3 regions of the Peribacillus phoenicis genome follow, and region 2 is predicted to be linked to each of the others. Evidence: predicted binding sites of a transcription regulator. Region 2 holds the regulator's gene; each other region holds the start of a gene.
What was found. The regulator LexA, encoded in region 2, represses DNA repair genes until DNA is damaged. The targets are predictions, from matches to a motif close to CGAACATATGTTCG.
Positions count from the first base shown of each region.

Region 1: the regulator LexA is predicted to act here: its motif matches at 11,387-11,400, upstream of ABC374_RS13690 (YolD-like family protein).
Region 3: the regulator LexA is predicted to act here: its motif matches at 3,578-3,591, upstream of ABC374_RS10525 (YolD-like family protein).

Region 1 is NZ_JBDFMF010000001.1:2,796,272-2,809,296, reverse strand. It holds gene ABC374_RS13730 (spore germination protein) at 1,371-2,906, shown strand; gene ABC374_RS13725 (Ger(x)C family spore germination protein) at 2,935-4,014, shown strand; gene ABC374_RS13720 (GerAB/ArcD/ProY family transporter) at 4,041-5,129, shown strand; gene ABC374_RS13715 (STAS domain-containing protein) at 6,227-7,048, opposite strand; partial or broken gene ABC374_RS13710 (cupin domain-containing protein) at 7,428-7,988, shown strand; gene ABC374_RS13705 (DUF5661 family protein) at 8,007-8,333, shown strand; gene ABC374_RS13700 (hypothetical protein) at 9,162-9,314, shown strand; gene ABC374_RS13695 (IS110 family RNA-guided transposase) at 9,733-10,935, shown strand; gene ABC374_RS13690 (YolD-like family protein) at 11,433-11,777, shown strand; gene ABC374_RS13685 (ASCH domain-containing protein) at 12,151-12,582, opposite strand.
Region 2 is NZ_JBDFMF010000001.1:1,673,750-1,686,774, reverse strand. It holds gene sirA (sporulation inhibitor of replication protein SirA) at 1-255, opposite strand, end outside; gene tkt (transketolase) at 552-2,555, opposite strand; gene ABC374_RS08155 (DUF896 domain-containing protein) at 2,779-3,012, opposite strand; gene ABC374_RS08150 (YneB family resolvase-like protein) at 3,078-3,734, opposite strand; gene yneA (cell division suppressor protein YneA) at 3,754-4,065, opposite strand; gene lexA (transcriptional repressor LexA) at 4,221-4,844, shown strand; gene ABC374_RS08135 (glucosaminidase domain-containing protein) at 5,070-5,684, opposite strand; gene ABC374_RS08130 (esterase/lipase family protein) at 6,411-7,943, opposite strand; gene ABC374_RS08125 (helix-turn-helix transcriptional regulator) at 8,717-8,941, opposite strand; gene ABC374_RS08120 (LexA family protein) at 9,076-9,714, shown strand; gene ABC374_RS08115 (N-acetylmuramoyl-L-alanine amidase) at 10,653-11,342, opposite strand; gene ABC374_RS08110 (alpha/beta fold hydrolase) at 11,598-12,362, opposite strand; gene ABC374_RS08105 (aminoglycoside phosphotransferase family protein) at 12,509-13,025, shown strand, end outside.
Region 3 is NZ_JBDFMF010000001.1:2,159,673-2,166,922, forward strand. It holds gene ABC374_RS10490 (N-acetylmuramoyl-L-alanine amidase) at 1-250, shown strand, start outside; gene ABC374_RS10495 (Ltp family lipoprotein) at 412-942, opposite strand; gene ABC374_RS10500 (hypothetical protein) at 1,171-1,722, opposite strand; gene ABC374_RS10505 (hypothetical protein) at 1,748-1,936, opposite strand; gene ABC374_RS10510 (hypothetical protein) at 2,118-2,729, opposite strand; gene ABC374_RS10515 (endonuclease domain-containing protein) at 2,967-3,281, shown strand; gene ABC374_RS10520 (hypothetical protein) at 3,283-3,513, shown strand; gene ABC374_RS10525 (YolD-like family protein) at 3,626-3,970, shown strand; gene ABC374_RS10530 (hypothetical protein) at 3,975-4,097, shown strand; gene ABC374_RS10535 (hypothetical protein) at 4,243-4,410, shown strand; gene ABC374_RS10540 (ECF transporter S component) at 4,838-5,377, opposite strand; gene ABC374_RS10545 (pyridoxamine kinase) at 5,587-6,435, shown strand; partial or broken gene ABC374_RS10550 (DUF3900 domain-containing protein) at 7,052-7,250, opposite strand, start outside.

The DNA.
Region 1 (13,025 bases), 1.1 Mb from region 2:
TTGATATATTTTTTAATTAATTGATCCGCAGAAATAGAAGTGATAGATTTAAAATAACTTATAAGCGCACCATAGAAACCTTGTTTTAAGTATCGATATCGATAGGGGGTTTATTATTAAATTTAATCAAAATTATAGGTAAAATAAAAAATGTAATTACTATAGTTATTAGAGATAACAAAATAACATTAAATCACCTGAACTAAGTTTATCTTATAATAAAATGTAACCAATTACTGACAATAGACATGTTAAACCAGATAAATAAGATATTATAAAAAGAACTTAATGTCATTTTATAAAAATTTTGATTTGAAAGGACGTAAATCAGTTGGTTAACCAACTCTTGAATAGCTAGTTCTGATGTGGTAACTTCTTTTATTGCTTCTTTAATTTGTCTTGATATATCATTTGATTTAATAATTTGTCTTTCATTATATTGGCTAAATATAATAGTAGTTAAACCCTAAAAGGGCTACAACTACAGCACTAGTCAATTGACGTTAACGTAATTCCATCTATAAATGATAAATATTATCATATAAAAAATAAATCATTTTTTAATAAGTTTAAAAAAGAATTTATTACTTATTTTGTAAAGGGAATGTAATTAATCCATTATTATAAATTTTTTTTAGATTTGAAACATCATTGAACTTTAACATACCAACAATTCCATAAATTTCATCAGCCTATATTATGTTTAGATTATTTCCTATATTTGTTTGTATTAAAATTTTTTTAATAGAAATTTTTAAGATTTCCAAAGTGACCTCTAATCTAATGGCAAGTTTATTGTTTTTTTAAAGAACTTTGAATGTTGTACACTTGAGGTAAATAAAAAGCAAATTTGATCTTCGTATAAAATTTATGACATTAATATTTCCATATTTAATTCAGCTTAGATAGGATGATCAAGAAACTGATATTAAGATTATACTGAAATAGTAGATAATGAGGGCATAAATCAATGAAGTTTAAAAAAGGTTTGAAAGAAAATGATGATACACTAATAAGCAAACTGTTTGAACAAAATGAGGGTTGGTTAATGTATGGACCGGTTTAAATGAGTATCCTGAATTAGGTATAAAATTGAGGGGAGCATTAGAGTTTAAACTCCATTCGATGATTAAAGAGAGCCTTTTGGCTCTTTTTATTTTGAAAAAGTTTTAACTTTGTAAATTTGTGTTTTGCTGTCCTACCCTACCCCTACAGGGATTATTTCTATTAGGATCATAGTCCTTTGCTTACTCTAAGCAATATTTATATTATGAGTTTTCGCTTATTATAAAACGGATTTACATAAATATGGGGATGCCTTTACATAATATAGAAGGATATGAATTCTTTTGTAATAGGGAGGTGATTAGATGTTCTTCAAAAAACGAAAGATTAGAAATAATAAAGACAAACAGGCCGTGACTGAGAATTCACAAGATATTGGCCAGCTGTTTGCTAAGGTTAAAAAATCCAGTGATTTTAAACAATTTCCACTTACGGATGAATCGGGACATTTAATCATTTCTTACTACAATACACTGGTCGATCAACAACAACTGCAACTGAAAATTTTAATGATTTTCCGAGAGACCCCTTTTGAACTAGACAGGCTAGAGAAAATTGATGACATAAAGAAAATCATCGCAATAGAAGATATTGTAATAACGGATAATCGGAACGAAGCTGAATCAAAGTTACTTAAAGGGTATGCAATACTTCAAATGAAGGAAAATGATCAAAGGGTTGCTTTAATTCTCTTATCTAATGATAAAGCTGGATTGCGTGAACAAAATAACGTTGAAAATGAGTTTAGTGTGGTGGGGCCACAAATTGGGTTTCTTGAGAATATTGATGTAAATATACATTTATTAAGACAACAAATAAATACAACTGATCTAATTACGAAGGAAGTAAACATTGGTTCTACTTCAAATACTCGAGTTATTATTGCTCATATTGATGGGATTACGAGTGAGCAGCATGTTAATACTATGACCCAACGGCTTCAAGATATTGATTTTGATGTCATTTTTGATACTTCTCAGCTGCATCAATTTATAGAAGATAATTCCCTTACACCGTTTCCTTTGCTTCTGCCAACTGAACGTGTGGATAGGGCGGTTCAAGCTCTTATTAACGGACAAGTAGCTGTTTTAAGTAGTGGGTCGCCATATGTCATTACAGGTCCTTCTACGATCATTGATTATTTTATGTCACCTGAAGATTACTTTCTCCCATGGATTCTTGGATCTTTTTTTCGTTTAATACGGGTATGCAGTGTCCTTTTCTCCATTTTTGGAACATCTATTTATATAGCTGTTATCACTTACCATTACGAGATGATTCCAAACGATTTATTCGGTTCACTTAGTATTTCTCGTTATAATGTCCCGTTTCCGCCGGTATTAGAGGTGATTTTTCTGGAATTCACGATTGAACTATTACGTGAAGCGGGAGTCCGGTTACCTACAAAGGTAGGACAAACATTGGGAATAGTGGGCGGTATTGTTATCGGCCAAGCGTCAGTTGAGGCGTCCCTTACAAGTAATGTCTTACTCATTATAGTCGCCTTATCTGCCTTAGCTTCCTTTACTACCCCAATTTATAAAATGTCGAACACTATACGTTTTTTACGTTTTCCTTTAATTCTCTTCGCATCTATTTGGGGGGGACTAGGCATCGTTATCGGGATTGCCTTTTTAATCATTCACCTTACACGGTTAGAATCTTTAGGAACGCCCTATACCGTTCCATTTTATCCTTTTAGGCCTGAGGATTTAACGGACAGCCTGATCCGTTCCTCTTATAGTAAAACATCCAAAAGGCCAAATTATTTACGTCCTAAATCAATTTGGAGATACCACCCACATAATCACAAAAAAAAGAAAAGTGATTTTGATGAATAATCAGGAAAGGATAATAAAGGTGAATTAAATGAAATTATGTTTTCTGTTAACTTTTAGCTTAACTTTCTTTTTATCAGGGTGTGGTAAACATGAGAGGATCATTGATGAAGTTCAGATAATTGAAGCTCTAGGATATGATCGGGAAGAAGGAAAAGTTAAAGGAATTGCTATTTATCCTACTTTCGCAGAGCAGGGAAATGTCAAATTGAAGATTTATAAAACGGTGTCAAATTCATATGAAGACATACTCCCGAGAATGAATGCAAAATCAGCCTATCCTATTGAGACAGGAAAATTAGATTTTTTATTGTTCGGCAAGGAATACGCCACACAAGGGATAGAAGATGTTATCACTAATTTTGCCCGAAATCCAAGAACGGCGAGTCGAATGCAGTTGGGCATTGCTGAAAACACAGCCGAAGACATACTTCAATCCAGTAAACATGTGAATCTTTCATTCCATTTAAGTGAAAAAATCAATCAAAACATTGAAAGTGGTAATTTGCCAAAAATGAATCTGCACATGTTTTTGAATAATTTTCATCAAGAAGGGAGGGATCAAATTTTACCTTACCTTATCCTAGAGGATAATCAAATTAAAATTGACGGGTTAGCTTTATTAAAAAACGGGAAGTACATAAATCATATTAATTTAAGACAGTCCTTAATTCTAAAAACATTAATTGATGGGTCTCAAAATGGACAATATAAAACCAAAATCACGCAAAATAAAAAGGAAGGTTTTATTCTCTTGAAAAACCTGGATGCAAAAACTACATATACGGTTGAGAAAAGTGAAGGCATTCCGAGTATATTCATCGATTTAACCATCCATGCAGAGATTGAAAAAGCATCATCCTGGTTTGATTTGAAAAAAGAAAAAGATATTGTAAAATTGGAACGAAATTTAAATGAACACTTTAAGGAAGAGGTCCAACATTTAATTTCACTGGCACAAGGATACAATGTAGATCCCATTGGGTTGGGAGAAAAGGTTAGGGCCAACACAAGAAATTGGGACTATCAACGGTTTATGGACATATACCCAGAAGTAAAAACCACTGTACACACAAATATTGACATCCTAAATACAGGTATTGAAGAGTAAGTCTGCATGATAAGAGGAGGAGCCACGTGAAATCATTACTAGACGAACGACATTTAGTATCTTCCTTTTACGTTTTCTTTCTGATCTACACGAATATTATTGGCATAGGAATCATGAGTTTTCAACGAGATATAACGAAGGACGCAGGTTATGATGCATGGATATCCATCATTTTATCAAGTATAAGCATTCATGTACTAGTTTGGATGATCTATCGTATTCTTGGAATTGCTAAAAATGATGTCATACATGTTCACAAATTTTGCTTTGGAAAATGGATTGGCGGACTGTTCAACATTTTCTTGATTTTCTACTTTCTTATATTAGCGCTAATTGTTTTCCGTGTTTATATTGAAGTTGTTCAAGTTTGGCTGTTTCCCTTAATGAAGACCTGGCAAATAAGCCTCATTCTTCTAGTCCTCATTTATTACGTTGTATCCGGTGGATTCCGCGTGATTACTGGAATGTGTTTCTGGGGAACTATCATACCTTTTTTTATCCTGTTTCCCCTTAATTTTTTTTCGTTGGAATTTGCCAATTTTCACAATTTATTACCCGTCTTTAACCACTCTCTGAAGGAAATCGTATCATCCTCTAAAGCTATGTTGTTTCAGTATGTTGGCTTTGAGACCTTATTCATGTTCTACCCATTCATAAAAAATCCAAACAGATCACAAAAATGGGCCCATTTTGGACTTTTGTTCTCAAGCTTACTTTATCTAATAGTAGCACTCATCACATTTGTTTTCTTTAGTGAAGGACAATTAAACCATACAATATGGCCAACATTATCTCAAATGAAAATTGCGAAATTCCCTCTAATAGAAAGAGTCGAATTTATCGTTGTTTCGATTTGGTTACTTCTCATATTACCCAATATCAGTGTGAAAATATGGGCAGGTTGTCGTGCTATTAAGAAAGTAATAAATGTGAAACAACGTATAAGTCTGTTCATTGTACTGGTCCTATTCTTTATTTTAGCTAATGTGCTCAAAGAGAAGAGTCAAATAGAGCGATTGAATGAAATGTATTCAAACATTGCTTTTTACTTTGTGTATCTATATATCCCTTTTCTCTTTTTGTACATTCATATTAAGCATAAAATAACTAAGTAGGATAGAAAGCTTCTAGAAACTTATAATACAATCTGGGCAGATCGTTTTGTAAGGATTCAACAGAAAGGGTATGCAGTTACATTTGGCAAGGTGAACCATTCCAAATCACAGAAATTACAATGGATGATCCTAAACTAAGTGAGGTTTTTAGTTCGCCTTATTGCGTCAGGGATTTGTCACACTGATGTTCTAACACAAATCAAGCTTACCATTATATATATTTCTCCATTGGTTCTTGTAAATTTAGGTATCATAACGCATTTTGTTGGTTTGAAGTTAATTAGGGGGTTTGTAGGAATGGGAGTAAGTAGGGTAGGTGCAATTATACTTGGAATAAGCCTAAGAATCTTAGTTTTAATATTAATTACAGATTAAAATAAGAAAAGAAAATTGAAGTTAACCATTTGATTGATTAATGATGTACTTCTTAAACTAACGAGTGCGATACTTCAATAAGAGGTATCGTTTTTCTTATTGAGCTCCCATGAAAATTAAAAAAGCTCAAAATCCAGAAAAAACCACAACAAAATAGACCCAGTAAAACGCTTTTTAAAAAAAGGCTGAGCCTTATGAGTGATCTGATTGAGTTTGGTAAATCGTTAAACAAAACCTCCAATCATTGGAAATTAAGTAAAGGCTAGCGCGACGATCAAAAAAGGATTAATCTCCCAAAAGTATTACCCATAAAGGGCGCGAAAGTCGATGGTACACCGTGGTCGTCGGAGTCAGACTAACTTATGGGATCAAAGGCACCATAGTTCAACGACCTTCTTCGCCAGCCATTAAAACATTATCGACATAGAGACCAATTTTCATTCTCTGTGGTGAAACGCTGATTTTTGCGCTTCATAGATGGTAACGGGTCGTTAGCTGAAAACAGGAGCTGTTTTTAAGGCAGCACATTCTTTGTATACCGGGCATTTTGGTTGAAGAAAAAAATGATTTGATTAGTGTTGAATTAATTACTAAATACCCTAATTATAGCTTATACCAAGGCGTAACTGCCGGGCAGGAACAAATATTTAGCCAGTTGGTCAGAATATATTGAATAAGAAAAAAGAGTCGGCAAAGCGACTCTCCTCTAAAATTCTCCGTGTTTAACTTAATAAGAATTTATTCAATGCTTGTTGTAAAGTTCCTAATGTTTGTGCTTTTTCATTTAATCTTATTCCTAAGTTTATCATACTTCTAACCACTTCAGCTCTTAACCCGGTAATCACAGTGGTACATCCCATTAATGAAGTGCCGTCTATAATCTTCATTAAATGATCAATTACTTCGGCTTCGATTTCCATAATTCCAGATAAGTCCATAATCAATGTTTGAATACGTAATTTTCCAATCTCCATTAAAACTTTTTCCTCGAGAATATTCGTTCGGTAAAGATCAACCGCACCAATAAGAGGTAAAATACATATAGTGGGTGTTATTGGGATTATAGGCACCGAAAGATTTTCAACCAATTCTTTTTGAGCCATTATCAACGAATCTTTGTATTGAGAATATGTGATAAAAAAAACATTTAAAAATCTGTCTACCTGATTATTAAATTGTTTTTCTACCGAAAAAAATTCTTCAGTAATAACCTTATTATTTACCTTGTTATATTCTTGTAGGAACCTCCACAAGGTCCTTCGAATTGCTTGCACCCACTCTAATTTGAAAGTTAATGGAATTGCGTGTGTCGCCCAAGCTATACCTTCTTGGGTAGCAAATGATTGAAGCTCCTGTTCTTTAGCCTCAATAATGTATTGAATCAGCCTATGGGCATTATTTATCAGGTCAATATTACCAACCGTTAAAATTTCTTCAATTTTTTCTTTCACATTAGATGCTTCGTTTAATAATGAATTTTCAAAATCCGTTTTATTTTCTTGGATGAATTCCAGTAATTTATATGTATCTAGTGACTCCTTCATAATATAATCCCCCTATTTTTTATATACCAAAACTTTAATTACCCTGTAATTATAATTACTAAACCCGTTTACACTATAATAAGCTTCTACTTTAAAGGAAAAATGGATGTATTTATGTTAATTAATCTTGTTAAGCTTTTTACTTAAACTAACGGTCGTTAGCTGTAGATCAGAGGTGTCTTTAAGGCAGCTTTTTCTTTATGCAACTAAAGAGGCAGGATATTTGCAGAAGCGAATTTCCTTCTTTGAATTGTTCCATTAGATTGAGCAAATGTTAACGGATAATCAATTCCTAAAATTCGGTAACCCTGAGTATTAGAACATATCCTTAACATAGTGAATAGGATAGTTTAAAAAATCTTTGAAGGCGTTGAGAAAAATGTACGATGCTCCTTTTTCGTATCCCCACCAATATCCAAATCCTTATTATTATAACGTACCAATAAATAACAATATAATACAGCCCCAATACTGGACTACACATGATGTTGCTAACCGATTGGATCTTTTTCAATCATCAATTGGAAGGAATGAAATCGGACTAAAAGATTATGGACGTAAACCATTTGTAATCAATATTAATGAAGCTACGAAACAAAACAATAACTACCGTACCGCATTATGGACAGGAAATCATTTTCAAGTTACATTGATGAGTCTTAAAGCTGGAGAAGATATCGGGTTAGAAATTCACCCTAACGTTGACCAATTTTTACGCATTGAACAAGGTCAAGGGATTGTTCAAATGGGCAAGAGAAAAGATAATTTAAACTTTGTACGGAATGTTTATAATGATTCTGCCATTATGATACCTGCTGGAACATGGCATAATGTAACCAATACAGGTAATATCCCGTTGAAAATTTATTCTATATACGCACCTCCACAACATCCATTTGGCACGGTTCATATAACTAAAGCAGATGCTTTGGCTGCAGAACACCGTTCTGACTGCGATATGCGCCATTCTTTAACAAAGCATCCAAATAAGATTCAAACAAATAATTTTAACAACGTAAAAACAAGCTTTTCTAAAGAGGAAGCAGCAGCTATAGCTTTACTTTTAGGCATTGATTTTAATAAAAGTAAGTTTGATTTAGATGAGTTTTGGATAGGTGTAAATACTGAGCTGGAACATGGGAAAATATCCAGCCAAACAAATGTAACTGATGATGATCCTATTATAACGGGGAAAATTGCCCTAGCTCATCTTCACGAGTTTCCTGATTACTACAAAAGACTAAAGGTGCTTGAGAAAGAAGCAAGAGCCTATTGGAACATATGAATTAATAGAATGTCTAAATGATTAAGAACAACTCATATTTTTAGCGAGTTTGTGAAATATTTTACTTAAACTAACGGGTGCGTTAGCTGAAGATCAGAGCTGTCTTTAGGGCAGCTTTTTCTTATGGCACTAACGGGGCAGGTTAGTGCAATAAGACGGGTTGAAAATCTAGCTCTCTTTTAAGGCGCTCTTGGGACATATTATTCAGCTAGAAAAGTAAAAAAAAAATCCATCCCTGAAAAGCTTCAAGGATGGATTCAGACAAACACCAAGATCCTTAGGGTGTCTCTTGGATAATTCTTATTATGGTATATAGATAGGTAAGTTATCCGGGTTATTACGTAAAAACATAATATATAGAAAAAGAGTATGTGCTTATAAACGGGAACAAAATCCAGCTGCCGTTTTTGGCAGCTTTTTTATTGAATAAAGTTCAGATTTGGTCTTTATATAGAGGGGGGAATCGAGGATTAAATATTTTTGCCCCCTTAATACTAAGGTTCCTTTCGAATTAATATAAATGGTCTGTGTAATGGACTGAAAAAAATGAAATTTTCTATACACGCTTTGATCTTTTTAGGCTGTATCTATGGTATTCATGAAATATTTATAGATGATACACAACGGTATTTTTTAAAAATAGTAGGAATGCCATCCATCATTTTATCAACATGGGTATTTGCTTCATGTATAACGTCTTTGAAAGACAAAGCTGGTCGATAATTGCATTCTTATTCAGGATATAAATTTTACTATTCGCTTCAAATAAGTAGACGTGTTTCCCTACTTAAGACAAATCAGAAGTTGTTCTCGAACGGGGGATTTAATTTGAAGAAATTTATTGTTTGTTATACCTGGGATAATGATATTAAACGAGAAAAAATAGTAACCCATGTACTTCCAATTGACCAAGCAAAGCATGGGTATGAAGTATTTGATACAAGGACAGATGGATGTATTAAAGTGGTCCTTAAGCCATAAAGATGGTTGTTGTTGTTTTCATTTGGAAAAATAGATTTTTACAACTTCAATGAGTGTTGAAATTTTGGAAAACTTATCTAACTATTAAGAAATTAGGATTTCACTAATTTTTCAATGTTTTTGGGTTGATAAAAGAAGCAGATTGTGAAGGTTTGTACTTAAACTAACGGGTGCGTTCGTATTATAAGGTTAGCCAGTTTTTACTGGTTGACCTTTTTTTAATAGAATCTATTATATCAGTAGACAGGGTAGGACGTACGGGTGCGTGGGACTTGATCCCGTGAACTAAACTGTCCGCCCCCTACTTGTAGAAACATGTTTGAGGCTGGTTGGGACGCAGATCTCGAATAACAAGCGAAGCTATGACACTACATGGAGGACTAGGGGTACTGGTTAGTAAGTAGAGGAGGAAAAAACAATGAATCCAGTTGTTGGTCTGGATGTGGCAAAAGGAGAGAGCCAAGTTCAGGCATTTTTAGATCAATCTAAACCGTATGGGAAGAGCTTTTCAATGAAGCATATCAAAGAGGAGTTAGATCATTTTTTAGAATTTCTAAAAGAAATTGAAGAGGTGACAGGGAAAATGCCTATGGTCATTTTAGAATCTACAGGGCATTACCATTCTCCTGTTATTCAATACCTGGAGGAACAAGGGATTCCATATATCTTACTAAATCCGATTATTTCTTATCAGGCAAAGAAGTCCAGCTTACGGAAGGTGAAAACGGACGCTATCGATGCGTACCAGTTGTGTGTGCTGTATTACAAAGAGGATTTAGAACCTCATAAAATTAGAGGAATTCAGCTATTAGACCTTCGGAATTTGTCCAGACAACAGGAAATCGTAACGAATATGTATGTGGAAGCTAAACTTCAGTTTCACACCATTTTAGATCAAGTGTTTCCTGAATACCGAAAGGTTTTTGGGGATCTATATTCAAGGGTTTCTTTATTGATATTAAAGGAATATCCCACTTCAGAGGCGGTATTAGCAGCCGGGGAAAGTAAACTAGCAGAGAGTGTTATAGAGTTCTGTCCTAGCCGATCGGGTCAATGGGCATGGGAAAAAGCAAAAAAAATAATGGACTCCGCGTCTCGAAATCCATTTCAAATAAACGTGTATCAAAGTCACGTAATCAATCTTCGTATGTATATTGAGTTGCTTTTTCATTACCAGGGACACCTCTCTGAGTTGGAAGATCGTATAGTGGCCCTGGCAAATGAACTGGAAGAATATAAGATCATCCAATCGATTCCCGGTATCGGAGAAAAAATCGCAGCCACGATTATCTCTGAAATTGGTGAAATCGATCGGTTTAATCACCCGAAAAAACTAGTTGCCTTCGCTGGAGTAGATCCAAGTGTTCACTCATCAGGTAAGTTTACGGCAACCATTAATCGTATTACTAAAAGAGGTTCGAGCAGACTACGTCATTCTCTGTATCTTGCCGTACTATGTGGCATAAGAAGTTCAAGGAACAAAAAGCTTAAAGCCTTCTATGATAAGAAAAAATCAGAAGGAAAACCGGCCAAAGTGTCAATCGTTGCCTGTATGAATAAGTTGCTTCATTGGATTTACGCTTTATTAAAGAGAAAAGAAGCATTCCTAGATTTAGCCTGATTAACGATTTTGTGAAACAGAGAAAAATCCTTCCAAAAGGGTTTTGGAGGGTTATTTGTCATGAACAAAAATAGTATATCATAAGGGAAATGAAAATTTTAGAGAAAGATATTGACATCCTATTAGCTGATTTAGTTGATTAAGGATCACAAAAATAATCTATCTTTTTTATAAAATAATCAAGAAGATTAAAAATATATGTTGTTCGAAAAAGGGGAGGGTATAGATATTGCCTTCCCCTTTGTGTATACAGATAAATTTGTATGACTGTATTGTTTATAATGTACTCGATTTTGTATCTCAAAACAGTTTAGAGATTGAATTGGTGCGGTTTTGAGTGGATTAATAACTCTATGTACTCAAATTCATGTCCCCAATGTAATTATCTTTGTGTCTTCGTACAATTGGAAAAGCCCTTCTCTGGAACAGGCATTGTTTTCTGCCTTCCATAAGAACGTTAGTTCGTATATGATAAATAAAAAGGAGGGATCTTTCTGATGAGTACAATTCGTGATAGAGGGCTCGTTAAATGGCAAGCAGCGCTGATTATGCCAGAACATAAAGCTTTAAATAAAAAAATGGGTGAGGTTGATTACTTCCTAAATAAAAAACCTGTCCTAGATGAATACCAGGTTGAAGAATTTGAAAACAACATTCATTATGCGATGGAATATCATTTACCGATAAGTTTTAGATTGCATAACGATGGAAATCCAATTGAACTGCATGGATACTGTGTGTATATTGATCCTGTCACGAAAGAGTTAAGTATTCAGAAGAAAGATAGTTTCTTTGAGAGAATTAAATTTAATGAAATTATTAATGTAATTGTTGAGGATTAGAACATTATTTGTACATATTCTGTAGTGCGTCATGAACACAAAAAAACTTCACACAATTAAGTGTGAAGCTTGATGTAATAGCGATTCTTCGCTATTGGTGATACCGGTGGCCGGGGTCGAACCGGCAATCCAGAGGAACACGATTTTGAGTCGGGCTAAAAAATGTTAAATTCCCCATTTGCGGAAACCGATATCCCTTAAAAACCATCATATTTCTCCATCTTTTTGAACCGCGCAATGGGGAAACAAGCAAAAATTAGTCTCAGAACTATGAAAAACCACCAAAAAAACAGTAAATTCCTAATCAATATGCAACCCCAAAGAGAACCACAAGCATAGAATTTCCAGATTCAGTGCCACTATGGTTTGATACTTATATCTTTCCGCTAAACTCCCACAGCCCAAGCTGCCCTTTTGCAGGAATATATTCATCGAGCATCCGCATGTCCTCAATTTCCCAGGCATAGCCGCCAACTCTGTAATCCCCTAAAAACAAGTCGTTCCCTGAAATAACCCGACTATCTTCTAAGACCGCCCAGTTTCCATTGTTTTCTTCTATTTTCAAACAGTTTTTCAGCTTGCAGACTCCAATTATCATTCCGGTCGGCAGATTATCTTCTGTATACCCATGCTTAGCCAGCAGCTCGGCAACTCCATCCAGTCTACAGGCGGGCTTATCTACTTTTTTGCTCGTATGAATAGCAAGAGGACCCCGATAATGCGTTCTCCAAGTCCTTGTTTCATATTCTGCTTCCCTAAGGACAAATAAGCTTGCCCAAGGCTGAATCATCGACAGTACTTTCATTATTAATCCCCCTGCTCCTGACATCATTAAGTTAATTGGTTATATAGTTCCCTTGAATAAGGATAATATAGACTGTATCTAGAATTAATGTTCTCTTTTGCCATAAAAAAGACAGCTAACCAAAATGTACGCTGTCCTCGTGGTCCTAACTATATTTTGTTGCAACACTAAGTGCATGTGGACATAATAGATGCTAGTGCATTATTTTGGCAGTTCTACAGTAAACGGTTCTAACTTTTCACTGTCGATAAAGCTAGAAAAATCGAATTGTAGAACAGTTTTCTCCTGCTTAAAATCAGCTATTTTTTCCTTTGTTTTGTCTATTAACTTGTGCTTAACGGCAGCTCACAAGGGAATACCCTAAAAAAGGCAATACTAAAGACACCTTGCAACATCGAATTTTTTTCCATACTATAAGGGTAAGGAAATTCGATATTTAGTTT
Region 2 (13,025 bases):
GTTTGTTTTTTCTAAATAGTATTTTCCATTTTGATTCCAATAATTCATCTTTTTTTGCAAACGTTGTTCAATAGCTAACTGCAACTGGATAATCGGGACTGTTTTGGTGACATATTCGATTTGTTTTTGCAAAATACTCTTCAGTCTGCCCTTTGCTTGAATATACTCCAAAAACAAATTGAAAAATAGCTTTTCTCTTCCATAATAATGATGGGCAAATTCATCTTCGATTAAATAAATTTGATAGGTTCTCATCAGCCAATGCCTCCTAGCTTTCCTATTTTGGTCACGAAAACAACTAACCACCAGGGACCTCTCCACTATTTTCCACTATTGATAACTTTCCCCTTTAACTGACACATTCAAACGAAATTTATTTATTCTCATTATATATTGACAAACTAAAAAGATATGTTGTTTGCTGGAGAAATTTTCTTCTTTTTTTGTCGAATGGAAGATTTCCCTTTAGAATGGGAGCACGCAATATAAATCAGGATTGTTTTGATAAAAAAACTGACACCAATCTAGTTGGTGTCAGTTCTCCATTACTATTAGTTAAGCATTTCCTTAACACGAGAAACTACATTTTCTACAGTGAAACCGAATTCCTCCATGATCTTACCGCCTGGTGCAGAAGCTCCGAAATGATTGATGGCCAATATTTCACCCTCATCACCTGCATAACGATCCCAACCAAACGGTGAAGCCACTTCGATAGCTAGACGTTTCTTCACTGCCGGATTGATTACGCTTTGTTTATATTCTTTAGATTGAGTTTCAAATCGATCCCATGATGGCATGCTGATAACAGAAACATCAATTCCTTCGTTCGCTAAAGCTTTCTGTGCTTCCACAGCCAAGTTCACTTCGGATCCAGTCGCAAGAAGTAATGCATCGGCTACTTCTTTCTTAGAAGCAGAGATGATGTAAGCACCTTTTGAAACACCTTCATACGCAGTTTCGGAAGTGTCTTTAATTGTTGGCAATCCTTGACGAGTAAGTACAAGGGCAGTTGGTTTATTTGTAGACTCCATAGCCACTTTCCAGGCTGCTGCCGTTTCATTGCCATCAGCTGGACGGATTACCCCTAGGTTAGGCATTGCACGCAATGATGCCAATTGTTCGATTGGCTCATGAGTCGGTCCGTCTTCCCCTACAGCAATGCTGTCATGAGTGAATACATAGTTTACAGGCAGTCCCATTAGTGCTGCCATTCTAATGGCAGGACGTAGATAATCAGAGAATACGAAGAATGTTCCTCCGTATACTTTTAATCCACCATGAAGTGCCATTCCGTTTAAAGCCGCACCCATAGCGAATTCACGTACACCGAACCATATATTACGGCCGCTGTAATTACCAGGTAATAGATCAGTCTCACCTTTGATGGCAGTATTATTAGATCCGGCTAAATCCGCAGAACCCCCAATGAAGCTAGGGACCCGTTTGGCAATCGCATTTAGCACTTCCCCACTTGAAGCACGGGAAGCTATTGTTTTACCTTCTTCATAGACCGGAATTTCCTGATCCCATTCAGCAGGCAGTTCACCTTTGATGGCCAGCTCCAATTGCTGTGCTAACTCAGGATGTGCTTCTTTGTAATTTTTGAACAATTCATTCCAAGCTTCTTCTTTTTGAGCGCCAGCATCAACAACAGCTTCATTGAAGTGTGAATACACTTCTTCCGGAACATGGAAGTCCTCTTCGAATGTCCATTTATATGCTTCTTTTGTCAATTTAAGCTCATCTGCACCAAGCGGAGCGCCGTGAACAGCGGATTTACCTGAACGGTTTGGTGAACCGTAACCAATAACCGTTTTCACTTCGATTAATGTTGGGCGTGCATCGTCGGTTTTCGCTTCTTCAATCGCTTTAGCAATTTCCTGAAGATCATTGCCATCCTCAACGCGGATATATTGCCATCCATAAGATTTGAACCGGTCTGCTACGCTTTCACTAAATGATTGACTTAAGTCGCCGTCAAGGGAAATATCATTAGAATCATATAAAACAACAAGTCTTCCGAGTTGTAGATGTCCAGCTAATGAAGCGGCTTCTGCAGAAACACCTTCCATTAAATCTCCATCTCCACAAATGCTATATGTATAATGATCGACCACATTATAAGAATCGCGGTTATAGCTTTCTGCCAAGTGACGTTCAGCCATTGCCATTCCGACTGCCATTGCGATACCTTGTCCAAGCGGCCCGGTAGTTGCATCTACACCAGCCGTATGTCCGAATTCAGGATGTCCTGGAGTTTTACTGCCCCATTGACGGAAGCTTTTCAAATCATCGATAGATAAGCCATAGCCCGATAAATGAAGAAGGCTGTATAACAGCATAGAACCATGTCCAGCTGAAAGAACAAAGCGATCTCTATTAAACCAATCTGGATTTTTCGGGTTATGGTTCATATATTCGGTCCATAGTTTATACGCCATCGGCGCTGCCCCCATTGGCATACCTGGATGGCCGGAATTAGCCTTTTCAATTGCATCAATTGATAATGTACGAATCGTATTGATAGAAAGTGCATCTAATTTATCTAACATATTGTAAAAACATCCCTTCCTGTAATGTACCTCTTTATATTATAGTGACAAGCATAATATCACAACTAAAATCACTATTTACTGCCTCAATATTAAAATTTTCTAGAAATAAGAGAAGCCCCCTATTTAGATTAAACTAAATAGGAGAATACATACATGCATGCACTCCCTTTTTACTCCTAAATGCTAATAGGATCCTCGTTCCATGAGAGGAATTCAAGCATTAATGTAAGTTTCTTTTTTCTTTTATATTTTTTATCTTTTGAGGAGTGACGTCATTACCTTCTGGATCAACGACTTTCACATGCTCCAACGTATCGGTCATGGACTTTCTGAATGTTTCCAAATACTCACTTCTCAATTGGGTTTGCTCTTTCGCCTCAACTTCCGTCAAACCTTCAGTCTTTGCCTTTTTAGAAAGTTCATTAATACGGGTTATTTTTTCTTTTGATAACATAATTTCGCTCCTTCATAATCTCCGGATATTGTCATGGTATTAAAAAAAAAGCGAAATTACAAGTTCTAAGATTGACTTTCCTTTTTATTCAGTTGATGTTCGAGAAAACGCCTGTTCACAGTAGCCTTGGAAACATTGTATCCAAAGCCCCTTAAAGTGGCTGCGATTTCTGCAAATGTCAATCCATTGGCCCGAAGTTTAATAATTTCTTCAATAGGAATTTCCATACGGTCCCTTCCAGTGGAATTCCTTTGATTCTGAAGGTTTTTTTGAGGACGGTACCCTTTTTCAACGGCTCTTATCATCCCGCGCTTTATTTTAAGATTATGTAGTTTCCTTTGGTATTCTTCTACAATACCGACTATCTGGATGACCATGGCATCCGAATCCGATAACTCAAGCTCCCCGTCATGTGAGAGCGTATAAATTTTCACATCTTCTTTAAGGATGACATGGAAAAGGGCTATTTTGGCATTCCCTCTTCCCAGCCTTGTTTCATCTTGAATTAATAGTACTTCAGCTTCTTTAGTTTTAAATAGTTCGAGCATGTCAAAAATGCCATCCCGATTCAACTCATAACCACTTGCCTGCTCTTTTATTATGGAAATGACTTCAACATCCATCTTTTCTGCCAATTTGACTAATTCATCTTCCTGCCTTGCCAATGATGTTTCCTGTGACTCTTTTTCTGTGCTTACCCTACAATAGATTACCGCCTTCATAATACCCTACCTTCACTACTTACTGCTCACTGGCCAAATTCTGGACAAGTTCTTCCCCTTTAACCGGTATGACGATGACTTGACCAGGTTTAATTGAATCCGCCCTGACTCCATTATGCTCTTCTATCCAACCAATGAATTCTTTTTTTGTCAAATTTGCTTCTTCATATTCTTCGGCAATTCCCCATAGGGTATCACCCTCACTTACTTCTATAGAAAGGAAATCCTTTTTTGGATCATTGTTCAATGTACAAGAGAATAAAATTGAAAAGATGAATACTGATCCCGCTAATAGAATCGTATAAATATAATTTTTGTATAAATTTTTCATAAATATCCCTCCAAAGCGAATGTTCGTTCGTATGTTATGGTCAAATTATAATACGAACGTTTGTTTCAGTCAACAACAAAATTCGAACTTATGTTTGTATAGAGTTGGGGGTCATGCTATAATGTAGCAAAGAACATTGGGGAAGAGGTGCACAAATGACTAAACTATCAAAACGGCAGCAAGATATTCTTGATTTCATTAAAGAAGAGGTCCGCCAAAAAGGGTATCCACCTTCCGTACGGGAGATTGGCGAAGCAGTGGGACTTGCTTCAAGTTCAACAGTACACGGACATTTATCACGCCTGGAAAGCAAAGGCCTGATTAGACGTGACCCAACCAAGCCAAGGGCCATTGAAATAATGAATTTGGAGGAAGCGAACAATATTCCCAAAGTCAATGTCGTGAACGTGCCGTTACTTGGAAAAGTAACAGCGGGAATGCCGATAACGGCCATTGAAAACATAGAAGAATACTTTCCGCTTCCCGAAAGCATGGTTCCGCATGATGACCATGTATTCATGCTGGAAATCATGGGTGAAAGTATGATCGAAGCAGGAATTCATGATGGGGATTATGTCATCGTGAAACAACAAAGCAATGCCAATAATGGAGATATCGTCGTGGCCATGACGGAAGATGATGAAGCCACTGTAAAACGATTCTTTAAGGAACCGGATTACATAAGGCTTCAGCCTGAGAACTCAAATATGGAACCAATTATTTTACGAGATGTTTCGATACTTGGAAAAGTAATAGGCTTATATAGACAAATACACTAAAAGCGCTAACCGCGCTTTTTTTGTTTGTTTAATCTATGTCCCGAATTCTCTCAATATGCATATGGAAGATTAGATATTGACATATTTTTTAATAGAATCAAGTTTTCATGGAAATTTAAACATCCTTTATTACGAATGGAAGTTATACGCTCGCCTAATATGTACTTTGGTAACAATCTGATTACAATAAAAAAGAGAGCTTTAACTACCGCTCCCAGTTAAAATTCACTTCACTCGTAATCTTTGGTTCACTTTAATGAGGTTAAGATCGACCAAACCGTTCCACTGTTGAATCTGCACTTGTGTAGAACCGTATGCTTTTGCAAGCGCAGAGACGGTATCCCCTTTTTGGACAATATGATAAACCTCTTCAATGCTTGCATCATATTTTGTTAAATCGCTTGTTTCGATAAGGTTCACCAGTTTTTCAATATATTTGGGATCCGAGGCGTACCCCGCATCGAATATTGCTTTGAGTGCTTTTCTATAATCTTTTTCTCCAATGACAGCTGTATAAAGACTTCTATTCCATGAAGTCCCCTTTACATATAAATTGGCGAGATCTCGAAGACTTTCTTCCCAAGATGGGTATTTTCTGAATTTGTTCCATACTTGAACGGGCACACCATTGACATATTCCATTGTTTGAATAATGACTGACTCACCCTTGAAGTCACCTTTTGTACCGAATATATTTTTTCCTTTGCTTGCTAATAAACTTGTCCCATATCCACTCTCCAAACAAGCTTGTGCAATGACAACAGAAGGTAATATTTTAAATTCCTGTTGAATTTTCTGGGCATAGGGAGCAATTTCCTTAATAAATGTTTCCTTGCTCATTAGAACCTCCCACTAATAGGCATTACTTTATTTTTCACTGTTTATCTTCATTCTTATCGTATTCTCCTCTATGAAAAAGGTTACAGCTTGTCCTGCACAAAAAGTTCCGATGTCTGGCTAATTTTTTCATTATAGATTACTTACCTAGAAGTGGATCGCTCCGCGTATTATTTATCCACTTCCCTACCAAACAGGAAAAGCCGTCAATCCATATAATTAAATGGATTGACGGCTTTTTAAGTTGGACACTGAAAACCTTCAAAACTTGTTCATTTCCATTTTCATCAGTCATCGTCATCACTTGGTTTCAGGAATTTTCATGGGCTGGTTTTATGGCTATGCAAACATTGGCAATTATGCTGCACTCAAAACTGGTATTTTGTCTTATAGAGAATCCTATAAAAAGACGGATTAAACCTATACAGGGTATCTCTCGCTGCAATTCAGCAATCTTTTTATTAAACACTAACACCCATGTTAACATCCCATTACACACATCCAAAAAACCCCTTCTCAATTAAGAGAAGGGATCAATTTGTCGGGAAAAGTAAGTTATCCTTTATGTTTTTTACACTCCTGACTAGCCGAGCAGGCTTGGCAGACAGTCGGCGGAAAGGAAGCGGATTTTCTGCAATCGACTGGATCTTTTTTTAAAAGAAAAGACTGTAGGCAAACTTAGAATTTGTCTACAGTCTGATACACTCTCAAAGAAGAGACGGCATTTCACTATTTCTCAATATAGACCGAACGAATCAGCGTCCGGGTTCTTTCAGTACCATACACATTTTTTTCCTTGACATCTATTGTTACATTATAAACACCTGACTTAGGTACTTCTGGAAGGGTGCCAGTAAAATTTTCGGTATCCATTGCCTTAATTGAGCTTTTTTCACTAATTTCATTACCGGTTTCATCTATTAGATGAACCGAAAATGTTGTGCTGATTGGCCTTTTTTTATCATTCATTGGGTTCTTTATTAAAAATTTTGCATCTTTTTGCTTAACTTTACCGGCCATACTTAATGTAATGGGATTCTTTTCGTTAAATTGTGCTGTGAAAAGGTAGGCGTCTTTTGGCGATTTAGTCTTCATTCGCACTTTCCAATCACCAATTTCAAGGTTGTTTCTATTGAATGATTGGATGGTTACACCATTAAAAAAGGAAGTTTCATTTTTGGCTGAATGAACCTTTAAGGAAGGTGAATACTTTTTATTGGATGGAGAAATCAATTCAATCTCAACATCATTTGAGGCTGTATATATGTTTATATTGCCTGGGGCTGCTTCATTTACATGGAAGCTTTGTTCGATCCAGACATTTTGTTTCAGGACATCACCCAGAACGGTTTGAGCGAGTGCGGTGGTAATGACATCATCTTCAACCCGTTCTTTATAATTGACATTATATTCAGGGATCCCAGCGGTGGAAGTGCTTCTTAAATATGGTTCAATTCTTGAAAATACAGCTGAGCCGACTCGTATATTGTCGTGATCAAAGTTGGGATCTGAAAATAAATGTGTTGCATAGGGTATTTTTGTACTCCATACATTCACTAGACCATCATTTTCCCCATATGAAGATAAATATTGTCCACCCATTGATAAGGCTGATAGAACCGGGCCTCTGTTCATGCCTGCCACAGTGAAATACATGTTTTTACGAGAATTAACGTGGTTATCCGTGACAGAACGAAATTCCGCCATTTTACCAACTTGTAAAGAATAAGTTCCCTCATCTTTTTGACCTAATAGGGAACCAAGCCAGCCTGCATACCAGCTATAAGCCAAATCAGCTAGGTGAGAACCATGATGAGGGGAAGCTAAAGTGATCACCCTTCCAACATATTGGTGTGCTCCATAATGCACTAGAGCCGCTTGGGTATCTGGGCCCCCTTTGCTGTGAGCTATAATATTTACTTTTTCGCCCCCGAAATGGTTACTGATTTCTGCAAGCATTTGAGCTAAAAGCCTTCCATTGGCATATTGGCTCACTGATCCATTTCCAGCTGAATCATGAAGCTGAACAAAAACAGTTTGGTAGCCTGCTTCATACGCTTTGGTATACATATCATTGACACCATGATAATCCGTTTCACCGTACCAGCTGGTTGAACTGCCGTTTTTCCCTTGAACAAACACGATCGGTGGTTTCTTCGTATCAAGATTGGGAGGAATACTTCCAAGAAACCAATCCCCTGGACTGAAAGTTTCGGAAGGAGGCTTTAATTTTCCTGCTGAGGAAATGTCTGGCTTAGCCATAATCAATATGGTTAGAATGAGGACAAGAAAAACGACATAATTGATTACATTCCTTTTCAATTGTTATCTCCTCCAATATCATGTGGAATTTTTCGAACTCATCCTATTATCAACGCCCTCCTTCCAGGCCTTTCATAGCCTTCATTAGTATATATTTGTACTTTTGCATACCATTACCTGCTATCTTCATAAAGATGGGAGAAAAAAACTAGAAGAATTCATAAAAAATGGAGATATAGTATGATGGTTTGCCTTCGATTCGATTATGTATACAGTCATTTTCCATTTATTAAATTATCCTTATGGAGGAAATCCATATATCGAATGCTTTATGTTCACGAAGGAAAAGAGAATAAGCCCTTCTCCTGCAAAGGATATAGGGCTTGACTTTTTTATGATCATCCAAATATTATTCTTCGAATTTGCCACTGTCCAATTGCTCCTATTCATGGTGATTTGAAGTCCATCCTATACATTAAGTAAATTGTTAAAAAAAACTCTTTCACAGCAATTGGCTGTCATTCATAGGGATCTCAGTATCAATCGTCTATTTGGATTTTTAACTCCTTAAAGCCCTTCCCTCAACCCCACATACACGTATTTCACAATGAGAACTGGATAAATGATATCAGGGCTATGCTCGTTCTTCCGATTGTACAATTTGTTTATCTGATTTTCCTTTCCCCTTTTTTTTCACCCTCTTTCGATCATTACTTAAATCTTGCCCCAGGAATGGTTACTTTGGTGAAGAAATGGTTGATAGTCTTGATCCATTAACTACATTTGAAGTGTAGGTGGGGATCAAAAAAAATGATATCGTCGATCGAGAACCCTACACATTCAGCAAACAAATAAGCCTTATCGATTCGCAAAGGAATCTTATATTGCTCATAGTCAATGTAAGTTCTCTTGGCCATCTTCAGCACTTTAGCCATTTCTTCTTGTGTTAAACCTTTATACTTCCTCGCTTGTTTAAGTGTGAACTTAACGTTTGTCATATCTTGTCACCACCTATCTAAAAAAATAATATCACACTTGAAGTATAGTTACCAACAATTTTTCGCAAAATTCACGCACTTTAAGTTTACTCATTTTCACTCATGGTGTATATTCAAGTAAGAGGTGAAGAAATATGCACATTGGTGAACGGATTAAAATGTTAAGAAAAGAAAGAAAAATGACACAAGAAGATTTGGCAAATATATTAAAGGTGGCGCCAACGGCAGTATCAGCATGGGAATCCGGACGGAATAAACCTTTAATGGATAAATTGAGCATGATGTCCGCATGCTTTGAAATACCGCTATCCCACCTCATTGAAGGAGCACCTAGCGTTAGAAATGCTCCTGGAATGGAATTTCTAAATGAAAAGAATGTAAGATTAATTGGGGTCTATGGTAATATTCCTGCTGGAAAGCCTAATTTTACCAATGAATATATAGAAGCCTATATGCCTACATTAAATTCAATGCTAAAAACGAATAAAGAATATTTTTTCCTTAGAGTGAACGGCAATAGCATGAACAAAGAATTCAGTGACGGATCTTTGATTCTCGTTGAAAAAACAACCTGCGTTGATAAAGGAAAAATTGGAGTGGTCTTGGTAAATGGTCACGATGCTACGGTCAAAAAAGTGAATATCGCTGAAGAAAACATCACACTCACTCCCTGCAGCACGGATCCTTTTTATGAAGAAAAAACCTATAACTTAAAAAATGATAGAGTTCGAATTTTAGGAAAAGTGGTTCAAGCCATTAAAATATACGATTAATATCAACTTAGAGTTTCTTTACGGAATATTACTTTAGTTCCCTTTGTTGACTGATACATATTAGGTACAAGCCATCATGGTTTGTGCTTTTTAGTATTGTTCTTTAAATATGTCTTTGCAAAATGTAAATATAAATTTGTGTCAGCCTATATCCGTTTTCCCCAGATTACTTATTTCATTGAGTGAATGTTTTTGGAACTATAAGCTTCCTAGTATTCTTATTTCAGTAAATTTCCCTTTCATACAGAATGAATATAATTGTCTGTATTAGGCAATCAAATTATCATATTTTTATTATTCGGTTCACAACCTCATATAAGAATCTTATAATGGGATGATAAGCATTTGCCTCTGTAGCTCTAGAAGGGAAGAGCGCCGGAAAACATTTGTAGCCACCGGGTCGCAAGGTAAGGGTTTCAGAAGCACCGAAAAGCAAATACGCTGAGGCAGGTGGAATTCCTGCCGGTGAAAATCCGTAGGGAAGCGTGTTCTCCCCTAGCCTATGCATACGAAAGGAGTGCGGGTTCGAATCCCGTCAGAGGCTTGTTTCCTGGAAAATCCGAGAGTATATATCAAATTCCACTTTTGCCTTCTGTGCAATTTTTTTATTTTTCCCTTTCACTTCCTCCGCTATTTTCCAAGTACTTATAGGACAGTAGTATGTACACGATTATTTTATTACATGCATATTCCTGAACAAGGAAAAGCCCCTCTTTTTGAGAAGGGCTGAGTTTGTAGACAAAGAGGTTCTACCTAAAAGTTAAAACAAGTTGATTTTGATTGGAGCGGGTGTGCGAGACTCCTGTGGGAAAAGCGTGTCCAGGGGTTCAAATTGTACAAACCCTAAAAAACTGTAGACAAACTCTTTTTGAGAAGGGCTTCGTGTGTGGTGTGCTTCTGGAAGTTAAAAATAATTTAACCAGGCATCTATTAATTATTCATTTAACACGCAATTTCTGGTTTACTGTAATGGTGTACTGACTGTCAAGATCGTTCCAATCTTTAATTTGCTGAACCGTACTGCCATAAGCAATGCTTAAGGAGTATACGGTGTCACCACTAACGACTGTGTGATATACAGCTGTATTTTTCTTTTTAAGATTGAAGCATTTAACTAAACCGTTTACATGTCCGCGAGCCAGTGATTCGATAAAGGATGCCGTTTTCAATTTGGCTGCGTCATTGACATTATCGATAAATCCATTTTCGGTCAGGAGTGCAGGCATGTCCGTTTCACGGAGCACATATAAATCTCCTGTTTTTTGTCCTCTGTCTTGGATGTTGATAAGCTTCATGACCTCTGAATGAATATGATCTTGATACGTTTTCGTAATCTGATTAGTAGAAGTATAAACGTAATCCTCATACCCAGTGCCACCGCCGGCATTAATGTGGATGGAGAGATAAAAATCGGCTCCCCACGCGTTCGCTGCATTCGTCCTATCGTTTAAAGAGGGGTACGTATCTTGGGACCTGCTCATTTTTACAGAAACGTTATTATATTCTATTAATAAGATGTCTTTGATTCGAGTTGCAATGGATAAAGTTAAATCCTTTTCTCTCAATCCATTCCCCACCGAGCCTGGATCCGTACCGCCGTGGCCGGGATCAATAAATACTTTTACCATTTCTATCACCTCTATTAATCTTATGTTACGTATCAATAAATGCTTGTACACGTAACTATCTGATTAAAGAAATTTCAAAATAAAGAATTCATCCTCTCGGCTACAGTTCAAAAAAAAATACACCCTAAAGGTGTCATGGCATTATATGATGACATTCGCCAAATGGACGGGAAATTTTTCAAAAAGCCTTCTTCCTTTTTTATACTTTTCTATCAGGAATTATTGGGCATCTAAAAATAAAGTAATAGATTATTTTTAGTTATGGTTTGTTTTATTTAATTGTTCTGCACAATCTTTGATTGAGTCAATCACTATAGTTGGTTCGGATAATTGCGGAAAATGCCCACTTTTTTTTGCGACAATGTGTTTGCTGTTTCTTGACAATGAAAGCAATTCCAATTGATTCTCAAGTCGTTTTTTTCGAATTTCCTCTGGCATCATTCGATTTTCTTGTCCACCAGTAATGACAAATACAGGTATTTCGGGAAAGATATCAGTTTGTTGGATTTGATCCACAGTTTTTTTTACAAAATTAACTTCATTGAATTGTTTATGCGAGGATAAGGAATCAAACACCTTGAACATCTTATTAATGGTTTTTACGGCATTGCTTTGATATTCATCAAGGCTTATATCTTTCGTTGTACTGGATTCTAAAAAAACTATTCCCCCCACATCATTTGGGTAAAGTCGGGCATATAAATTAGCATATAGGCCGCCTAGCGAATGTCCGACCAATAAGTATGGAGGTTCAAACCCCACGATTGTTAATGCCTCAATTAAAGTGTTAACAATACTTTTCCCGTCTTGGCTTTCCTTCGGTTTATCGCTGCCAGCAACACCAAAGCGATTATATGAAAATACAGATGCTGTTTCCGAAATTGCCGGTAGTATTTTCATCCAACCTTCTATCGGTCCAGAACCACCGTTAATCAAAACTATATTTGGTTTGCCTTTTCCACTAATATTATATTGTAAAGTCCCTTTTGATGTTTCCACTTTATATTTTTCTATTTTCAATGTCAGCGCACCTCACTTTGTTTAGATTACTCTACGTGTGAAACAAGCTATTGGTTTCATTTATTGAAGTACTAACATAATGCTTTAATTTTCACGGAAGTTATCTGGAAACTAATCCAAGAGCTTTAATTTTAAAGGAGAGCTGTATGATGAATGAATATGGTAAGTTTGAACAATTGGTTCAAAAGTTTAATCAAGGAAGCAAGCTAATTCGCGCATGGGAATTAAAAGGCGGAATTTCTGCACAGGTCACAGGCCTTGAAGTATTACATCCTTCAGGGCGGATCAAGAAAATGATCGTTCGTCAGCATGGTGATCATGACCTAAAACGGAATCCAAATGTTGCAGCTGATGAACACAAGCTCTTAGGGATATTGAAAGCTGCAGGTTTGCCTGTACCGATGCCATATTACCTAGAGCAATCGGGCGAGATTTTTTCCAAGCCGTGCATACTTATCGAGTTTATTGAGGGCAAGTCAGAATTCACACCCTCAAATCTCAACGATCATATCTTACAATCAGCAATCAATCTAGCAAAAATCCATCGTGTTGATTGTGCAAATCTATCTTTAACATTCCTGCCTAAATTAGTAAATACATATATCGAAATGTTAAATAATAACGATAGGGTAATCCTGGACGAAACATTAAATCTGAGCTTGA
Region 3 (7,250 bases), 480 kb from region 2:
TCTGATTGAGGTATGCTTTGAAGACACTAAAACAAATGCTGATGCTTACAAGAAGAACTTTGATGATTGTTGTAAAGCAATAGCTGAAACGTTATCAGGTAAAAAGTTAAAAGAACAAGCTAAACCAGTTGAAAAGAAAAGTGTTTTACATAAGGTTCAAGTAGGTGCTTTCTCTGATGAGAAGAATGCAACTAAGTTAGCTGCTGAATTAAAGAAAAAAGGGTATTCTGTAAGTGTTGTAAACGGATAAGCCAAATAAAAAGTCCTTCGCAGTAATGAGGTGGGCTCAATTTATTTTCTTGCGATGAATAATTAAAAATTGGATGGGGATTATATATTATGGCACTATCCCCAATAGAACGCCATTCAGAAAAGCCCTTACTCTTTTGAGTAGGGGCTTTTCGTTTTGTGTTATTTATCTAAGTTGTCGATTGCGTATTGCGCCTCTTCTGGAGTGAATTGTTCTCCAGCTTCTGAAATTAATTGGTCGTATACTGCATCTTTAGACATCGCCATAGTTTCTGTATATGATTTCGCTTTCTTCAGAGCGTTTTCTTTCCAATCCCATTTGACATTATCAATAGCATACTGCGCTGCATCTTCCGGGAACTGTTCTCCTGCTTCTGAAGTCAACTGGTCATAAATACCTTGCTTTGACATCGACATAATTTCTGCGTATGATTCCGCTTTTTGTAAAGCTGATTTATATTCTGTAGGTACTTCTGGTTCTTTTGGTTCTTCCTCTTTTTCTGCTTTTTTAGGCTCTTCTTTAACTTCTGCAATTTCTTTAGTTGTATCGGTTTTTGTTTCTGTTGTCTCTTCTGTATTAACTTCTGTGCTTGCTGTTTCAGTATCATCGCCACCGGTAGCGATACCGATAATTATACCTAATACAATAAGCCCGATAAATCCTAAACAACCAATCTTAAAAAACTTTTTCAATACTTTTCTCTCCCTACTAAAATAGGTAAAACAACCTAATCAATGATAATATACTAACATTTATGGTTTGGTTTTGTAAATAAGGAAATTCATCTCCTCTTTTTCATAGATCAGCAGTTAAAGAAAAAAAAGGATACTCAGTGAATATTATAAAAGGATAGAATTATAACCCTTCTCAAATTGAGGAGGGCCTTTTTATTTCCTATTTTTATTATTTTGATCATATCTTTAAAATGCGTCATTATTCCTTAAATTTCTCATTATTTCAGGATTATCATTTTCTACTTCATAAAAGAAAACTTCATCGACATGATTTTCGATACTCCAGTCTTTTATACTCCATTCATTTGTAGTACTTAATATTATTTTTCTTGAATTAGTATTCTTAATATCATTTAAAAAATTCTCATATCTTTTCGAATCATCTAGCACTGTTTGTACAGGGTGAAATAAAGTAAATGTATCTTCATTGCCTCTTGGATTATTTTTTGTATGATCTGTATAACTATTTATATTGACAGTCATACTTCCCAATGTATAATTTGCTGTAGATTTAACTGCACTAGGTAAAAGATCTTTATTAAAAGCTCGATTAATATGGAATGAAATATCGCCCATAGAACTTGTTCTTATTATTCCCTTGTCAAACTCTTTATTCAAACAAGAGAGAATCACCCTGACTTTAGCGTCATTATCATAGCCCTTTACCAATAATATTCGCTTTGTTTTATCTCCCAAAAACTTCATCACAGCCTCAATAGCTTTTTCTCTATCAGTCATTATGATTTTCCTCCTAATGGAATATTTACTTTAAGGTAATTACTTCTGGATCAATGTTAATTCTTCTTCCCTTATACTTACCTTTCTTTAGTTCTATATAAAAGGTTTTGTTTCCATTATCTCTAATAAAGATTATTTCTGTTCCTTTTTTTAACTTAACAAAATCCCATGCAACCAGAATTTGAATATCTTCATTTATAAAGGCTTTTCTCATAGTCAATAGCCTCCTTTAGATCTTCTGTAATATATTCCTATTTTTATTATAAACTAACATGTTTCTTGTTTTAAGAACAATAAATAAAAATGTAGCCCTTACTCGCTATGAGTAGGGGCTTTTTTTATCTTTAATGAACCACCGGTTTGAATAACATTTTTAACAGGTTTAGGTTTTACTTCTAATATTGCTTCACCTGATCTACTTTCAATAAAGTCAGAAATGGAAGGGGATTGATAAATTTCAAGCTTTTTACTTTTACTGCGTATCGAGTTGGGGTAATAATTAGGATAGATGGAAATACCTTTTTATCTGGTTTTTGCCAAGGTTCATCTTTCCAATCTCCTGTATCATAATAAGTTTCATAAAGATCAATTTTCTTTTGCATGACTTCTTTTGTATAAACATTGCGTTGAACTTCGATAAATATGGGATTGAACCAAATAGCAAAAATGTCGGGTTCGATTGTTCCTTTTTCTCCATATTTAGGCTCAATCATAAGGTTTTTGGTTTCCCTATGTGCTTTCATTTCAATAACAGTATCTACAAGTTCAAGGAAGTGGGGGATTTTAGTTGAGTCTGGTTTAATATTGCAGTCAGAGTTGAAGTAAACGTATGGAGAGTGAAGTGTGCTGCACTTGATAAAGTTATCCCTTGTTAAACGTTTTAAAACACTATTACAAGAATTTATTGGATTCTTAAGATGCTTAAAATGTAATTCAACTATCTGGTTTCTTGACATCATTCTGAATTGTCTTAAGTCATTAATAATGGCTTTATCCCTTTGGTTCAATATCGAACACCTCATCTAATGAAAATTCATTTACCTTTCGATCTGCGACATCTTCAAGAGTGCTTGTACCTACGAGAAAGGGGAAATTTATTTACAATGGTAGAATATGTCGTATTTTTTGGACTTGTCATAACAGGGTTTGTCTTTCTAGGTTTGGACATGCGAAGAAGTAAAGGAGTTAAAGTGGATCATTACATCCCCCCATACTTTGTGGAATTGGATAAATGTTAAAGTCCAATTGAGAAGAGGGTATTAAAAGCTTTATGGATGAGGGATTATAAACCAACTACACAGTATCCAATAAGAAGATATAGAATTGATGTGGCATTTCCAGAATATCGATTAGCCATTGAATGTGATGGTAAAGAATTTCACTCAAGCAAAAAAGCTAAAGCACACGACAGGAAGCGAGATGCATACTTAAGATCAATTGGATGGAAAACGGTGCGATTTAGTGGAAGTGCCATCAATGGTAATATGAGCAAGGTGATAACTCGAATTGAATCTGAAATCCAAAAGAAATGCTCAAGTGGATGCCATTCGGAGGATTAATATGACAAAAAGTAAAGTAGAAACAATTGAATACGTCAACAAAAACGGTGAGTTAGTTAAAGCAAAGATAAGTGATTATGATGAAATTGCATATTATAAAGACTTTAATGAAAAGGGTAAAATAGATACTCGAAAGATTATTGATACTGAAGAATTCACATATATAGAAGGAATTGGAATAGCAACGGAAGAAGGTAGCTTGGATATGGAGAAGTTAATTAAAACACTGTAACAGGAAAAATACCTACGTTATCTTTAAAAGGGAAATTTTTCACTTCATTTTTTTGCCTAAAGTAAGAACAAATGTTCTATAATGTATTTATAGAATGAATGGAAATGTTCTTATGTCTATAAAAGATCGTGGAAAGCTAAAATGGCAACCTGCTTTGATGCTGCCTGAATACGTTAAATTATTAAATGACGTAAATAAGGATTATTACCGTCAAGTAAAGCCAATATTAGATGAGTACCAGTTAGAGGAGTTTGAGAACAAGATACATACCGCAATGGAGTTTGCTTCACCTGTAAAGTTTACTGTTTGGGAAGATGGTTTTGATTGGGAGTATGTTGGGATGATACATAGGTTAGATCCATTCACAAAGGCGATATATTTGGAGCTGGAAAATGAGAAGGGACATATTATTAAGGTGAAGTTTGAAGACCTTGTAGCGGTAGAAGTAATGGAGTGAAAAAATGGCTAAAGCAAAACCAAAAAGAAAACTGTGGATTAAGAGTAGAACATTCCTAAATGAATTTACAGTAGATGAATACTTGAAAAAAGAAGTGAAGTTAATCTTAGCTAAATATACAAAATGAATAAAACTCACCAGTCTATAACGATTGGTCAGTTTTTATTTTCTATAATTTTACTCGTTACTATTTTCATAGAGAATTTAGTGAAATGTGAATAGAAGATAGTTTGTTTGGAGATTATTATATAGGACGGGAGAGTGATAATTGGTTGGATAAAAAGTCAAAGAAAATAAATCTTAATGATGTTGATATGACCGATGTAGAAGTTGTCTCAACGGAGAATATCGATATCAATGAATATTTCAGAAAGAAGCTTCTCGAGTGTATAGCCAAAGAAGAAAGTAGGCTGTTTTTGTATAAGGAAAAGAATAAATAAAATAGTTTAATTGAAAGGACTATTCTAATGTGAAAAAGAGTAAACCAAGAAAAGAACTGCGAGGAAATGGCTATTTTGTAAATGAACCTAACTACGTATTAATGGCCAAGGCGTTTACGGAACTATACTTTAGTTTTACTAAAGGTGGATCTGGAGATGTAGAATTCGACAAATTAGGCACGATAGCTTTATTTTCTGGCAAAGGCAAATGATGAAGAAGGGAAACAAAAGGAATTAGATAAAATGAGAGCTCACGTTAAAAGACTTAAGAATGAAAAAAAGAAATAGGTAAAGTCTTGTCGTGGTCATCTAGTTTACCCTCTGCATGCAGAGTACCGATAAAAAGGGAAGCAAACAAAACATAGTCCCGAAATACACCATCCATGTAGTATTTGGGGACTACTTGACGTTTACCTTTATAGCGAATTTACTTAAAATAAGGAACCTTTTTCAAAGCCACACAAACTGGAACGGCAACGATAATTCCTAATATATTTTGAACAAGATCTCCAGGTATCGAAGCCAAAGGTGCAATCCAATTACCGTATAGAATCCCTTCACCAATATAATAAACAGCTATCATAAATGGAATGGAAACGATTGTTGCTATTACATTGAAAGCAATGCTAGTACCGTTGCGACCCTTTGACCAAGCGATTTTACCAACTATATATCCTTGCAAACCACGCGCCACAATGGTGATAGGTGCCCACAATGTCCACCCTCCAACTATATCAAATAACCCCATTCCTATCGCACCAGCAAGAGCTGCTTTTTTAGGACCAAATAAAATAGATGCAATAAAAAGCATAGCTGTTCCTAGATGAACTAACCCTCCATTTGCGGCAATTGGCAGTTTAATATTCAAAAAGAAAGTAGATAGGAACACAAGTGCAATCAACATTGCGGTAATAATTAAATCCATAGTTTTTTGACTTGACCTTGAATAACTTTGTGTATTTTGCATATCTGTAAACCTTCCTAACTAGAATTTTACTATGATTTTAGCAAAAGACTGGTGTCTATAAAAGTGTCAATTTATTAAAAAACTATGAGGTCAGTTGATAAAAAATACAAATATTATACGTATTGAAAAGAGAGAGGAGATGACTGTTTTTAGCTGATTTATGATAAGATAAATAAAGTTTAAAGTGGATAGGCCATATGGAGGTTATTATGAAAAAAGTTGCTGTACTACAGGATTTATCATCTTTTGGAAAATGTTCATTAACAGCTGCAATTCCGGTTCTTTCGGTCATGGGCGTGCAGGCATGCCCATTACCAACGGCCATATTGACTGCGCAAACCGGATATCCAAGTTTTTTTTGTGAAGATTTTACATCCAAAATGAAATACTTCATAGAAGAATGGAGCAAGCTTAATGTAACCTTTGATGGAATCTATACCGGCTTCGTTACTGGTGAAGAGCAAATTAATAATATTTTCCATTTTTTAGATAAATTTTATACAAAAGAAACCATTTTACTTGTTGATCCAGTAATGGGGGATATAGGAGAAGTCTATAAACTTTTTACCGATGAATTACTGGTACTTATGAGAGAACTGGTGAAGCGTGCAGATGTCATTACACCAAATGTTACAGAGTGCTGTTTATTAACCGGATTGTCTTATGAAAAGCTGCATAGCTATTCAAACGAAGAGGACTATATTAAAGCGATAGAAGAAGCAGGGAATATGTTGCAGCAAGAAACGGGAGCTCAGGTTATCATCACTGGAATGAATCCACCGTCAGCAGATTCAGAGAAGCAGTTTATCGGAAATATGTATTTGGACGGAAGTAGAACCTTTTATAGTGCGACGCAGTATAACGGTGAAAGCTATTCAGGTACTGGTGATTTATTTGCATCTGTGATTATGGGAAGCATGATGCGTGGAGAGAACCTAGAAAAATCCGTACAGCTCGCAGTGGCATTCCTGACAGAGGCTATCAATGATTCCTCCTTGGAGCAAATTCCTAAAGTAGAAGGAGTTAACTTCGAAAAATATTTACGAATGTTATTATGAATGCTTTAAAAAATGGAAAAAATGGAGTAACAAAAGCTCGGCTTTTTGACTAACCGAGCTTTTTGTATAAATCAAATAGTACTTATATTTTGCCGAGTATTGTAAAAAATCACTTAAATAATAAGGAAACTTTCTATTTACCTCACAACAGCCAGTATTTATGTTCGTTAAAGTTTGAAAATATTTAACTTCCATAGACCTTTACAAAGATGAAGAAAAATTACTTGAAGAAAAAACAATATTATCTACAATCGAGGAATTAGAAGCTCTATTTCCTGATAAGGATAGATCAGAAATAATAAAGAAAATGCGTCAAACAAATGCGAAAATATCTCAGTTTTCGATGAAGCAGATGACTACATGGATTACAGTTCAATGTTTTTATAAATACATTGCGATCTCGTAACATTTAAAAGTAGGAGAAAAGATGAAAAGTTAGGACTCCATTCTAAACGAGTGGGGTTTTTATAATTTACAGAGAAAAAATAAACGCTTGCTTAAAATGAGAAAAAAATAAAACTACTAACGTAAGTTAGTAGCTAGATATAAAAGTATTAATAGTATTTTAAGGTCGAAAATTGATCACATAACTGCTCACATTTTTGCTCACAAATCATCAACTTTTATTTATGATTTTTTCAATTAGAACTTGCAAATCATCCGGCCTATGAAACTCAATCGGCGAGACACCTTTATCGAATTCTATTGTATTGGATTCTATCATCAATACATACTTCCCATTAATCTTTCCTAAATGGATGGTATCCCCGAAATCAGCAAGCAATCCTTTAACAGATGTACTGCCAAGCTTCATG